Linked DNA regions of Novipirellula caenicola. Each later gene encodes a partner of the first gene's protein in a complex. Links are inferred from orthologs where the notes say so. Each region holds a gene or a part of one and is shown in the gene's direction. Other genes may lie near its edges.

Region 1 (7,028 bases):
CTTCGGGAAACGCACGCTTGTCGTCGTACGCCGCGAAACGAGCCGCACCGTGCAGTGCTCCGACCATCGTTTGCGCGACCGGTTGGGGGATCCCACCGACATTAGTGGACTCGGCCAATTCGTTGACAAAGTTGTCCTGCTCTGACAATGGCCCCAAGATGATCCGTCGACGATACGACGCGATCGCGAGCCCACGCATGATTTCGATGATGTCCATCGCACGCAGGTTGGGTTCTTCGATCACCCCGCCTTGGATCAACGTTTGCTCGGTCACCTGTTGCCCTGAACGGTACATGATCCGATCGGACGTTGGGATGCGTTTGATCGCCATCGCAGCCGGCCAAACTCCCGGCGGCGGGGACACTTGCACCCCGTCACGGACCGCTGACCGCCAATCGACTTTATTCAACCAACCGCGATAGCGAATCGCGACCTGCATCGCAGCATCAATGTTCTCGCGAGCTTGCGGTACGCTGCCCATGTGCCAATAACATTCCGCCAACATCGCATACACAGGAATTGAATCGATCCAACGCCCATTGATATCGCGGCGGGTGCTGCGGAGAGCCCCCTCAAAAGCGTCTAATGCATTTTCAAGATCGCCACTGCGGTAGATCTCCAGTGCAATGTAGTACTCCTGTGACGGATAGCGACCACCAGGCTCGATCCCCCCTAAGGTGCCAAAAGACCCTAAACCACTGCCTTGGGCGAAGGAGACTTGGGGTGTTAAAGACAACACACTGGCCGCCGCGATCAGGCAAGCGAGAACTCGCGTCAACATTGTTTTAGAAAAGTCCGTTCGAGGAAAATCAGAGTACGCCAAAACGTGGCTGGATTGAAAATCGCTCATGGGCATGGATTCGACGGCAAAGAGAGGGGGCGGAGCTGCGACGCGGGCGATCGGGAATTCGTTTCATGCTCCCACCATTCCATCCACATCGTGAAGCAACAGAAAACGATTCGCTCGATCGGATGTTATCCTAGGAGCTGATTGACGCGGCGTCGAATGATTTTCCGAAAGCGGACTCCCTCTCAGTATATTGTCCGCTGAAGGGGGCGAGGTTTTTGATTCTGATGCCGAGGAAGCTTCACACGATCGACATTTCCTTCACTTTGGCACCGAGCTATTTGCATGACGAACGAATCGTCCCGACCGAATCCTTACGCCCCTGCGGGGGTAATCGAATCAGAGTCGGACGACGCCCTTCATGATATCAATGGTGACCTGACCTCGGACGTCCGCCATCGGCTGCCGATTTGGCGAATTGCGATTCGCTGGACGTTTGTTTGTTCATTGAGTGCCATTCCAAGCTTTTTGTTTGGAATGGTTGTCACCAAGCACCAGCAAATCCCGGCGATGCTGGTTGGAATCGCCATTTTTTGTGCTTTGTACACCTGGTTGGATTGGCGGACGGCTCAGCAGGCGTGGCGGAACAAAAAGTCGCTAAAATGGACTCTAGGCATCATGTATGGAACGCGAGTCTTGATCTCGATCGCCGTGCCGATCGGGGGAATGCTTGATATCATTTGCGGAGTCGTCTCGACGTCGTTGGTAACAAAGATGACGGGATTCGAGTTCGAGCCGGGCGGGCCCGAGAGTGAAATCTCGACGTTTGGCGAGTCCTTTTTCCCTGTTTTGTTAACCACACTGATCCAAGGAGGCCTGATGAATGTCGTTCTGGCCATCTATGGGATCGTCGTTTTTGGCATTGTTTTGGCGATCCGGGCGATTTCGGGCAAGAACGAACCGCAGAGAGAAAAAACAATCGCAGTTGACCCATCTTCACTAAACTCGTAACTTGCGGATGTAACGGCATTTAGGTACGCGTTTTTGTAACGTGTGCCGCGATGATTGCATGGAGGCTTCCGGCTCGGTCCTGGATTTGCCACAACCTTCATGTTGACCCGCAAAAGTGTCATATTGACGCTCGCGCCGACGGATCAAACGTACACAGGTTCTGCTCTCGTGGTGGGCAATTTTTAGCCTGTGCTTTTGAGACGTGTTCATCCAGATACTGCGATTCCCCCGAATCGCACACGACCTTACCCCGACGAAAAATATGTCTTTCTTCGAACGACTTTTTGATATTTGTGGCGTTGTCTTCGGTGGCGCTTTCGGTGCTGTGGAACGCAGTATCACCTCGGTTTTCGGTTCTGCGAATGCTCGTCATGTCGCAAAACTACGCCAACGTGCCGAAGCGATCGGCGAGTTGGAACCCAAATACGAGGCGATGAGCGACGAAGAGCTCCGTCAACAAACCGAAAACTTTCGCAAACGACTCCGCGATGGTGAAACGCTCGACGATATTCTCGAAGAAGCCTTCGCGGTCTGTCGCGAAGGGGGCAAACGCTTCTTAGGCATGCGTCATTATGACGTCCAACTGATCGGCGGGATGGTGCTGCATAACGGCAACATCGCTGAAATGGTGACCGGGGAAGGTAAAACGTTGGTGGCAACGCTGCCGGCATACCTCAATGCAATCGAAGGCAAGGGCGTTCACGTCATCACGGTCAACGACTATTTGGCCCGTCGTGACATGGAATGGATGGCCCCGCTGTACATGAACCTAGGATTGACCGTTAACGCAATCCAATCCGGGATGTCGACGGCTGAAAAACAAGCTGCATACGCCTGTGACATCACTTACGGAACGAACAACGAGTTCGGATTCGATTACCTGCGTGACAACATGCGTCCCGCCGCCAAGGGTGACGACCGGTACCCAAAGGAAGCTCAACAGTGCCAAGGACCGCTGAACTACGCGATCATCGACGAAGTCGACAACATTCTGATCGATGAAGCCCGGACCCCGCTGATCATTAGCGGCCCGGCCGATTTGGATCTCGGCCGCTACGCCGATGCCGATCGCGTCGCGCGTCAACTGAAGAAGGAAGTCCATTTCACCGTCGATGAAAAACAACACAACGTCACGTTGACCGACGAAGGAGTTCGTGAGGCCGAGAAGCTAGCGGGAGTCGAAAGCTTCTACACCGCTGGCAATATGGAATGGCCGCACTTGATCGACAACGCGCTGAAAGCTCATTACCTATACAAATTGGACGTCAACTACGTCGTCAAAGATCGCCAAATTGTGATTGTCGACGAGTTCACCGGACGGTTGATGGAAGGTCGCCAATGGAGCGACGGACTGCACCAAGCGGTCGAAGCCAAAGAAGGCGTGCCGATCAAACAAGAAACACAAACCTTCGCCACCGCGTCGCTGCAAAACATCTTCAAGATGTACAAAAAGCTTTCCGGGATGACCGGGACGGCGATGACCGAAGCGACCGAGTTCATGAAGATTTACGGACTCGATGTCGTTGCGATTCCGACCAACCGCGAAATGAAGCGGATCGAACATCTCGATTTGATCTATCTGACCGAGAAAGACAAATTCAAAGCGCTTGCCGATGAGGTCGAACGAGCTCACAAGTGGGACGTGATCAATCTGAAGGATGGCAACGAGGTTTGGGGGAAAATCCAAAAGAGCGACGACAACGAAGTCGTGATCATCGCCAAGGGAGAAAAGAATCCCGAGACCTATGCGATGAGCAAGATCGAATCGATCGAACGCAGTGGACGGCCGGTCTTGATCGGTACCGTCAGCATCGAAAAGAGCGAGCGGTTGTCCGAATTGCTCGAACGCCGTGGAATCAAGCACGACGTTTTGAATGCGAAAAACCACGGTCGTGAAGCTGAGATTGTTTCGCAAGCAGGTCGTATCAACGCCGTGACGATCGCAACGAACATGGCCGGTCGTGGTACCGACATCGTGCTCGGGGGCAATCCGGAAACGATGGCGTGGGCACAATTGCAACACAAATACCCCACCCGGCTGGAAGTGCCCGACGACGAGTGGAACGCCTTGGTCGAAGAGATCGATGCACGCGAAAAAATGAGCGAAGAAGGCGACGTGGTTCGCGACTTGGGCGGTTTGTACGTGCTCGGGACCGAACGTCACGAATCCCGCCGAATCGACTTGCAACTTCGCGGTCGTTGTGGACGTCAAGGCGACCCGGGGTCGAGCCGATTCTTTCTGTCGTTGGAAGACGATTTGATGCGGATCTTTGCTGGCGATTTTGTCAAAAGCATGATGGAACGCCTGGGCATGAAAGAGGGCGAAGCGATCGAACATTCGATGGTGACTCGCCGCATTGCCTCGGCTCAGAAAAAGGTCGAAGAACGCAACTACGAAATTCGCAAGAGCTTGCTTGACTATGACGAAGTGATGGACGAACAACGCAAACGCGTCTATCGCTATCGCCAAAACTTGCTCGACGGCCATAGTTCTCGCAACATGATCCTGGATCTGATTCGGGCTCAGATCGAAAAATTCGTCAACACCTTCCTCGACCCCAACTACGGCGTCGACACGTTCGCTGCGTATGCCGGCAGCCAGCTTGATTGCCAACTCGAGTCACGCGATTTCCAAAATATGGATTTCGAGATGGCCAAGACGTATGCGGTCGACCAAGCCGAACGTGCAGCGGAAGTCACGGTTCACGAGATCATCGAAGAAAATCTTCCTCAAGCGATGGAAGATGAGTGGAATTGGAAGGCGCTGACCAATTGGGCCAACACCCGGCTTGGCACCAATTACCAAGAACACCAATTGAAAAACATGGATCGTGATGAACTCACCGACGAACTGATCCAAAAAGCCCACGAGCGAATCGGGACGGTCGATCTGACGGAAGGCGAACCGTTCTTGGATGCCGACTTTGGTCTGCGAACGATGTGTGCGTGGATGCGTCACAAATTCGGAATCGAAACGACCCCGGACGAATTCCGCGACGTCGAAGATCTGCGTCAAGTCAGCGAGTCGCTGTACAAGCGAGCCGAAGAAGCCTACACGCAGAAGGAATCCGAATACCCCGTCATTGCCGGCATTTCTCGCTTCACTGAGAAGCAAGGTGCCCAAATCTCGCTCGACCGCGAAGGATTGGTCGATTGGGTACAACATCGATTTGGTGCCCAACTGACGCCCGACGAAGTACGACTGAACCGCGACGACTTGAAGGCACAACTTGTTGAATTCAGTCGCAAGGCCGGCGGTGCTGCGAAAGAGAAAAATGAGATCGCACAGCGAAAACTGAACGAGTTGTTCGGGAAAGCTGGAAAAGACACTACGGCGGCAGTTGCCTCCGGGAAAAATGGCAGTCTCGAAGAATTTGCGGATTGGTTGAAAAACGAATTCAACTACCGGGCGATCAAGGAAGACTTGTTGCGAATGAACCGCCAAGAATTGTCGTTGGCGGTCGATGGTGCGGTGGACGACCGCTTCTATCCTGAAATGCGGCGGATGGAACGCCAGATTTTGCTAAGCATTGTGGACGAAGCTTGGAAGAATCACCTGTTGACGATGGACCATTTGCGCAGCAGCGTGGGACTGAAAGGCTACGCCCAACTTGACCCCAAAGTCGAATACAAACGCGAAGGCATGCGGTTGTTCGATGCGATGTGGGAATCGATCGGCGAGCGCGTGACCGATCTGATCTTCCGTATGGAATCGTTCAACGAGGAATTCATCCGCAGCACATGGGTCGAAGCGACCACCAGTCGCACCGATCCGAGTGCAGCCAGCCCGCCACGCCAAGAAATCGATTCCCCTGCTCAACGAGCGGCTCAATCGAGCAACCAGGACAATGAATCGCGTCCTGACCCGGTGCGTCACTCCGAACCGCGTGTCGGTCGCAACGATCCCTGCCCGTGTGGTAGTGGCAAAAAGTATAAATCGTGCTGCATGCGAAAAAGCGGTCCGGTAGTCTAGTTTTTTTAGTCGCTAGTTTTTTGTCCATTCGGAAAGGATTCCGATGTTCGCTAATCTGCTCTACGCCGCCGCGTTGCTACTGCTTTCGCCGGTGATTATCTATCGGATGCTGCGGCATGGTCGCTATCGGCGTGGTGTCCGCGAAAAACTTTGGGGCATCTCCAAGACGCACGCCCAGTCGTTGACCGCAGGCAAGTCCGCGGTTTGGCTGCACGCCGTCAGCGTTGGCGAAGTCAATCTGATTAGCGGACTGGTCAAACGTCTCGAGGCGACCCATCCCGAGCATCAAGTCGTTGTGTCCACGTCGACCGACACCGGATACGACTTGGCTGTGAAGCTGTACGGTGCCGATCGGGTTTTCTTTTGCCCGTTGGATTTCAGCTGGGCCGTATCTCGCACGCTGCGAAATTTGATGCCCGAAATGCTCGTGCTAGCTGAACTGGAACTGTGGCCTAATTTGATCCGCATTGCGACTGACCGCGGTTGTCCGGTGATGGTGGCCAACGCGAGGCTGAGTCAACGCAGTGCAGCGGGATACCAGCGATTTGCCTTCCTGACTCAATCAACGTTTGCCAGACTCGCTTGGGTTGGTGCGCAAAACGAACAGGCGGCTCAGCGGTTTGCGGCATGCGGAACGGCGGCTGAGCGGATCGAGGTGACCGGATCGATCAAATTCGACAATGCGCCGAGTAACCGAGACACCGTCGAAGTCCAATCCCGAATTCAATGGGCAGGCGTCGATCCGTGGAATCGAGTCTGGGTGGTCGGCAGCACCCAACCCGGCGAAGAAATCATGGCGATTAAAATTTTCAAGTCGTTGATTGCCGAGCATCCGGAGTTGCGGTTGGTATTGGTGCCGCGTCACGTCGAACGCTTTGACGCCGTGGCAACGTTGGTGAGCAACGCGGGACTGAATGTCCATCGACGTTCGATCGATCCGTCGCTTGATCAAGCGAGTTGGTCGGCGGGTACCGTGATTCTTGTCGATACGATTGGCGAGCTGCGACATTGGTGGGGCGTCAGCCACATCGCCACCGTCGGCGGCAGCTTTGGTACGCGGGGTGGCCAAAACATGCTTGAACCCGGTGCTTACGGTAGCGCCGTGTCCTTCGGTCCCGACACCAAGAATTTCAAAGAGATCGCCAATCAATTGATTGACGCGGGCGGAGCCGTCCGCGTCGCCGACGCAGCACAGTTGCGTGAATTTGTCGAGCGATGTTTGACGGACATTCCTAGCGCCGATGCATTGGGGCGAGC
Region 2 (5,640 bases), on another replicon or contig:
GTGGACCTGGTAGTGGTACTGGTAAAACCTCCGGTCGTGGCCACAAGGGACACAAGAGCCGCAGCGGTTACAGCCGCAAGCCCAACTTCCAGGGCGGTGCGATGCCAATGTTCCGTCGTATTCCAAAGCGTGGTTTCAACAACCGCTTTGCTACCTCGGTTTTCGCTGTCAATGTCGGCCGCTTGAATGACACATTCGAAGACGGCACCGAGGTCACGCTGCAGTTGTTGGCCGAAAAGGACCTTGCCAAGGGCACCTTTGACGAAGTCAAGATCTTGGGCGATGGCGAATTGACCAAGAAGCTGACCGTTTCGGCTCACCGCTTCAGCAAGTCGGCCGAAGAAAAAATCACCGCAGCCGGCGGCACGGTCAACAAATTGGTTGCCAGGCGGGCTCCGGAAGAACGCGTCGCCGACTTGAAGAAGCAAGCCGCTGCGAAAGCGTAACCTGTTACCAGGAACCGTATTCAAAATTAGATAAAAGGGGTGGATGCGTGCATTCACCCTTTTTTTCATGGACGACCACTCACTTCCCTATCGCTCGAAATCCGCGTAAACGGTAGACTCCGCCGATAGTGGTTTGTGAACCGCATTTCGTTCACACCGTGGGGTGGCCTTTTTAGTGAAGAGGTCGCCATTAGGATTTAGGCAGGCTTACAACGCAAAGACCTGTCCCACACTCTGAGATAGCCTAGACGTATGTTTGAGAAACTACGAATCATTTTTTCGATTCCTGAGCTTCGCAAGAAGGTTCTGCTCACGATCGGCCTGTTGGCGGTCTATCGAATCGGGTTCCACATTCCGTTGCCGATGATCGCGACCAATATGGGCGATGCAGCGGGTGGGGCGGCGTCGGACTTTTTTGAAAAAGTCAGCGTGTTCGCAGCCAGCGACCTTCGTCAAGCGACGATCTTTGGTCTCGGAATCATGCCCTACATTTCGGCATCGATTATCTTCCAACTGCTCGGCAGCGTCTACAAACCGCTCGAAGAGTTAAAGAAGGAAGGCGAAGCAGGCCGCAAGAAGCTGAACGAATACACGCGTTACTTGACGGTATTCATCTGTGTTATCCAGAGCTACATGTACCTGAAATTCATGTTGATGGCCGGCGGTAGCACCGGGTATGGCAATATCAATCCAAACTTTCTAAACGCCGATGCCACAGGCTTGTACTTTGGTTGGCAGATCGTCGCCGTTTTGGTGATGACCTGCGGAACCGTGTTCCTGATGTGGTTGGGCGAACAGATCGACGAATACGGAATCGGCAACGGGATCAGTTTGCTGATCATGGCAGGCATCTTGGCCCAAATGCCAAAGGCTCTATACGAGTTGATCCGTAACATGAAGACCGAGCTGACCGGTTTGAGCCGCGGCCAGGTTGGTATCGAAACATTGATCTTGTTGGTGCTGTTGTTTGTCGGTGTGGTCTTTGGCGTCGTGTTTATCACGCTGGGGCAACGCAAGATTCCGACGCAGTCCGCAAAATTCACCCGCGGTCGCCGCGTCTACGGCGGAACTCGCCAACACTTGCCGCTGCGAATTAACCAAGCCGGCGTGATGCCGATTATTTTCGCAAGCAGCTTGCTGATGATCCCAGGCGTGATGTTTGGTTTCCTGGCGGGTCGCTTTGAAAGCGGCGGCAGCGTGTTTAACGTGATGAATCTGTTCAGTTTGACCTTGAGTGATCAGACGTCGTACATCTTCAACTTGCTGTATGTCGCACTGATCTTCTTCTTCTGTTTCTTCTGGACGGCAATCACGTTCAATCCGAAAGAGATGTCGGACAACTTGCGAGACAGCGGAACGTTTATTCCGGGATACCGGCCGGGTAAACGAACCACCGATTACCTCGAAAAGGTCATGGTGCGAATCACCTATGTCGGCGCAGCGTTCCTTTCGATTGTGGCTATCGTTCCGACGATTGTTTATGGATCGCTTGGCGTGCCGTATTCGATCGCTGGTTTCTACGGTGGTACCGGACTGCTGATCGCCGTTAGCGTCGCGTTTGACCTGGTGCAAAAGATCGACTCGCACTTGGTCATGCGAAACTACCGTGGTTTGCTCGAAGGAGCCGGTGGCGGCGTATCGCCAGTGGTATAGTGTTCTGCAGAGGACGCTTCAACTCAGGCGAACCTGTGTTCGGGTTCGCCGAGTGTCCGTCGCCCGAACGTTGCGGCGGCGGAACAAGCGTGTCGCCGATTTACAGTTGAGTTAACGCGTTTCTAGAGCATATTGCGATGCGGATCGTCTTTATCGGACCGCCCGGCGCTGGAAAGGGAACTCAGTGCAAGCGGCTAACGCAAATGCTTGAGATCCCGCATCTGTCGACCGGAGAAATGTTGCGGGGGACTCGAAAAGAGTCCGCGCTGGGACGGATCGTATCCGGATACATCGACGGCGGCCGGTTGGCTCCGGATTATCTGGTGATGCGAATCGTCAACAAGCGATTGTTGGAAAGCGATTGTCAGTGCGGCTGCCTGTTTGACGGATTTCCGCGAACCCTAAATCAGGCTCAGATGCTTGATGAGCAGCTGGCGATCAAGAATAACCGTGTCGACCTGGTGCTCGATCTGCGGGTTGGCCAGGAAGAGCTGGTATCGCGTCTTTTAAAACGAGCAAGCATCGAGAATCGGGCGGACGACAACGCGGAAACCATCTCGGCTCGGTTGAGAGTCTTCTTTACGCAAACAGCACCGCTGTTGGATTACTACAAAGGCCAAGGAATCGTGCGGCACATCGACGGCACCCGGTCGCCGGACGAGGTGTTTGCTCAAATCCGCTCGTGCGTGCAGGCGACCAAGCCGAAGCACGGCTAGTCGGCGTCTCGAGCGATCACACGGGCGGCCCTCCACCGCGACCGTCAACGACCTACTCAGACTCGTTCCCCACGGCATGCTCCGGGCAACCGCGTGCCCCCCGTTCCCTTCCGATAAGGTCGCGGTACTTTTTTGCGACCGACGCGGCCGCGCACAGCGTTCTGCCCCCCAATCCCCTGCCATGTTTACAGTACAATACGGCGTAGGGAGAACTCACTGCCGCCATCCCCACTTTGGGTTGGTGTCACGGAACATTATTCACAGGACTGACTGTGCTCACGTTGATCAATATGGACCGATTTCGTTACCACACGGCTTGCCTGTTCCTCGTTTTTACCGCAGTTGCGGTCGAGGATTGTTGGGGACAAGGCTTCTTTCGCCCAATTGGCGGTGCCCAATCAGGACGTTTCATCGAAGCACCGCGGAACATGCAGCAACAACTGCGTGAAGCCGAGCGATCGATTGAGAACGAAAACTACAGTGACGCCGTGGTCCGGCTCGGCGACTTGCTACAACGCGACATCCGATCGATCGACGACAGCGAGCTCAATGGCCAGGACTTCTTTCTCGATGCAAGTGATGCATCCGAGAACAAGAAACGGTTCACCGAAAGTCTGTTTCGTCATGCTCGCGATATGGTCGGCGGTTTGCCAAGCAAGGCACGCGAGATGTACGAACTACGTTACGGACCGCTCGCACGAAAGATGCTTGACGATGCAGCGGCATCACGTGATTGGCGAGTCGTCACAGAGGTTCGTCGCAAGTACTTTCACACCGATGCAGGTTACGATGCGACGTTGTTATTGGCGAAGCGTGAATTCTATGCCGGCCATGCATTGGCCGCGTCGCTATTGCTTGATGACATTGTCGATGTCCCCGCAGCCATCTCACGACTAGGTGAATCAGTCAAGCTGTTCGATGCAGCGGCTCGCCATATTTCGGGACGTGACGTGGCCGAGGTTTCACTGCGTGGAACCTCGATCACGGTCAACGGAGAATCGGAACCACTTCCGGACAGTGACGAGTTAGCGGCTTGGATCGAACAACGTTTTGGCTCGGGCGAGTCGGTCGATCGTAGCGACGCGGACTATTCCATTTTCGGTGGTGAGCCCAGTCGCAACGAACTCAGCCAGGGCGAGATGCCGCTTGAGAACGAACGCTGGATGCTCGACACGACAGCGAGTCCCCGACAAGGGCGTACGCTTCGTGAAATCGCATCCAACCTATCGATCTCTGGCAAATTGCCGCCTCCGAGTTGGACGCCGATTCGCGTCGGCAATCAGTTGTTGATGCGGACCACCGAGCGGCTTGTCGGTGTGGACTACCTCAGCGGCAAACGAGTGTGGATGTACCCATGGTTCTCCGCGCAGCAAAGTCATCACTCGACGGAGATCGATTTTGACGCCATCCCAGGCGAGGACGACGCAGCCGATTTATTGACCCAACGGGTCTGGAACGATTTGCCCTACGGCGAAATCAGCAGCGATGGAACGCGTGTGTTCATGGTCGACGATCTCGGTCAAGTCGAGATGGCATCGTTCAGTCCGATCATGGGAATGCGAGGCACTCGGCCGACCGACAGCAGTTCAAACACGTTGGTTGCGCTCGATCTGGCAACCGAAGGTAAATTGCTGTGGCGATTAGGCAAAGGCGAAGACACCGCGTCCACCCTAAGCGATGCGTTCTTCCTAGGGCCCCCGTTACCGCTGGACGGACGACTGTACACGATTGTCGAAATCGCTGGCGACATCCTATTGGTGTGTCTCGAACCGGCGACGGGTGAAGAACTGTGGCGCCAACATCTCGTCGCGGTGGAAACCGGAGGCATCGAGACCGATCCGATTCGCCGCGTTGCGGGGGCCACCCCCACGTTTCATGAAGGTGTATTGATCTGTCCGACGGGAGCCGGCGCGATGGTCGCCATCGATTTGGCCGACCGCATGCTTCGCTGGGGCGTCGTCTTTAATCGCAACGATGAATTCGCTCGCAGCATGAGCGGACGCGGACGGGGCGTCGAAACAGTGCCGCTAATGCAGCGATGGCACAACGGAGCCCCAATCGCGTCGGGCCAGTCGTTGTTGGTCACCCCGATCGAATCGGATCGTTTGATCGGTTTGGATGTGATCAGCGGCGAGTCGTTATTCCCAGAGAAAAACCGGATCACGATGCGATATTTGGCGGGCATTCGCGACGGCAAATTCTTTTTGGTCGGGACCAATCAAATCAGTGCCTACGATTTGAAGACGGGCAACAATTTATGGACATCCAATTCGGATCTGCTTTCGGTTGGCCAGACGATTTCGGGCCGGGGGGTGTTTGGCGAGGATTTCTATCTGCTTCCCACCTCATCGAATGAAATCATCAAAGTCTCGCTCGAGGATGGCACGGTACTGGGACGCCGCATGCTGCGGTTCCAGTTGGGGAACCTTGTTGCGGCCCAAGGCGAGCTGATGTCACAAGGAGCCACTTCGATTGCGGTGGCTTATGGTGAAGCGTCGCTTGAACCCAAAATTGAACAAGCGCTTCGCCGCAACCCCGAAGACATCCAAGCACTCATTCACAAAGCGGAACTTTTGATCCAGCGAGGTCAGCGTGATGAAGCGTTGGATTTACTGGCAAAGGCACGTGTGCAAGAACCGGACAACGACACCGCGTTGATGTTGTCGGTTGCCGCGATGCTCGATTCGCTACGAGAATCGCCCGAGGTCGACGGCGAGCTGGTCGAAACGCTGGACCAGTTGATCTACCAACCTGAACAGCGAGTCGAGCTGCTGGCGCTTCGCGTGCGGGCCGCGTTGCAAAACAATCAGCATCTGGACGCGGCG

The links.
Region 2: the proteins of secA (region 1) and secY are in contact, whole or in part, in a crystal structure (PDB 3DIN), measured with the Thermotoga maritima proteins. The link is inferred for Novipirellula caenicola from one-to-one orthologs. Residues at the interface, in WP_004082002.1 of Thermotoga maritima: Glu261, Ala262, Arg263, Lys300, Ala301, Arg302, Thr303, Ile304, Ile305, Leu323, Tyr324, Asp325, Pro326, Val329, Ser330, Tyr333, Ile336, Lys340, Phe345, Val349, Glu363, Phe364, Tyr374, Ser375, Gly376, Gly377, Glu393, Ile395, Thr482, Ser483; in WP_004081795.1 of Thermotoga maritima: Glu108, Gly109, Glu110, Glu111, Ala236, Glu237, Arg238, Arg239, Ile240, Thr241, Ile242, Gln243, Tyr244, Ala245, Arg246, Arg247, Val248, Thr249, Gly250, Arg251, Arg252, Val253, Tyr254, Gly256, Ala257, Ser258, Thr259, Tyr260, Leu261, Pro262.

Annotation. Positions count from the first base shown.
Region 1 is NZ_BAABRO010000004.1:250,865-257,892, forward strand. What follows is about bases 1,686-5,971. They hold secA (preprotein translocase subunit SecA), read left to right. Parts: upstream 1,686-2,060; coding sequence 2,061-5,771; downstream 5,772-5,971. Other genes in these bases: ABEA92_RS10630 (hypothetical protein), read left to right, coding at 1,686-1,798; ABEA92_RS10640 (3-deoxy-D-manno-octulosonic acid transferase), read left to right, coding at 5,815-5,971. In the rest of the region: ABEA92_RS10625 (CHAT domain-containing protein), read right to left, coding at 1-850; more of ABEA92_RS10630, read left to right, coding at 1,133-1,685; more of ABEA92_RS10640, read left to right, coding at 5,972-7,028. UniProt on the Escherichia coli protein: Required for protein export, interacts with the SecYEG preprotein conducting channel.
Region 2 is NZ_BAABRO010000017.1:124,961-130,600, reverse strand. What follows is about bases 1-2,898. They hold secY (preprotein translocase subunit SecY), read left to right. Parts: upstream 1-698; coding sequence 699-2,099; downstream 2,100-2,898. Other genes in these bases: ABEA92_RS24995 (adenylate kinase), read left to right, coding at 2,237-2,815; rplO (50S ribosomal protein L15), read left to right, coding at 1-446. In the rest of the region: ABEA92_RS24990 (outer membrane protein assembly factor BamB family protein), read left to right, coding at 3,088-5,640. UniProt on the Escherichia coli protein: The central subunit of the protein translocation channel SecYEG. Consists of two halves formed by TMs 1-5 and 6-10.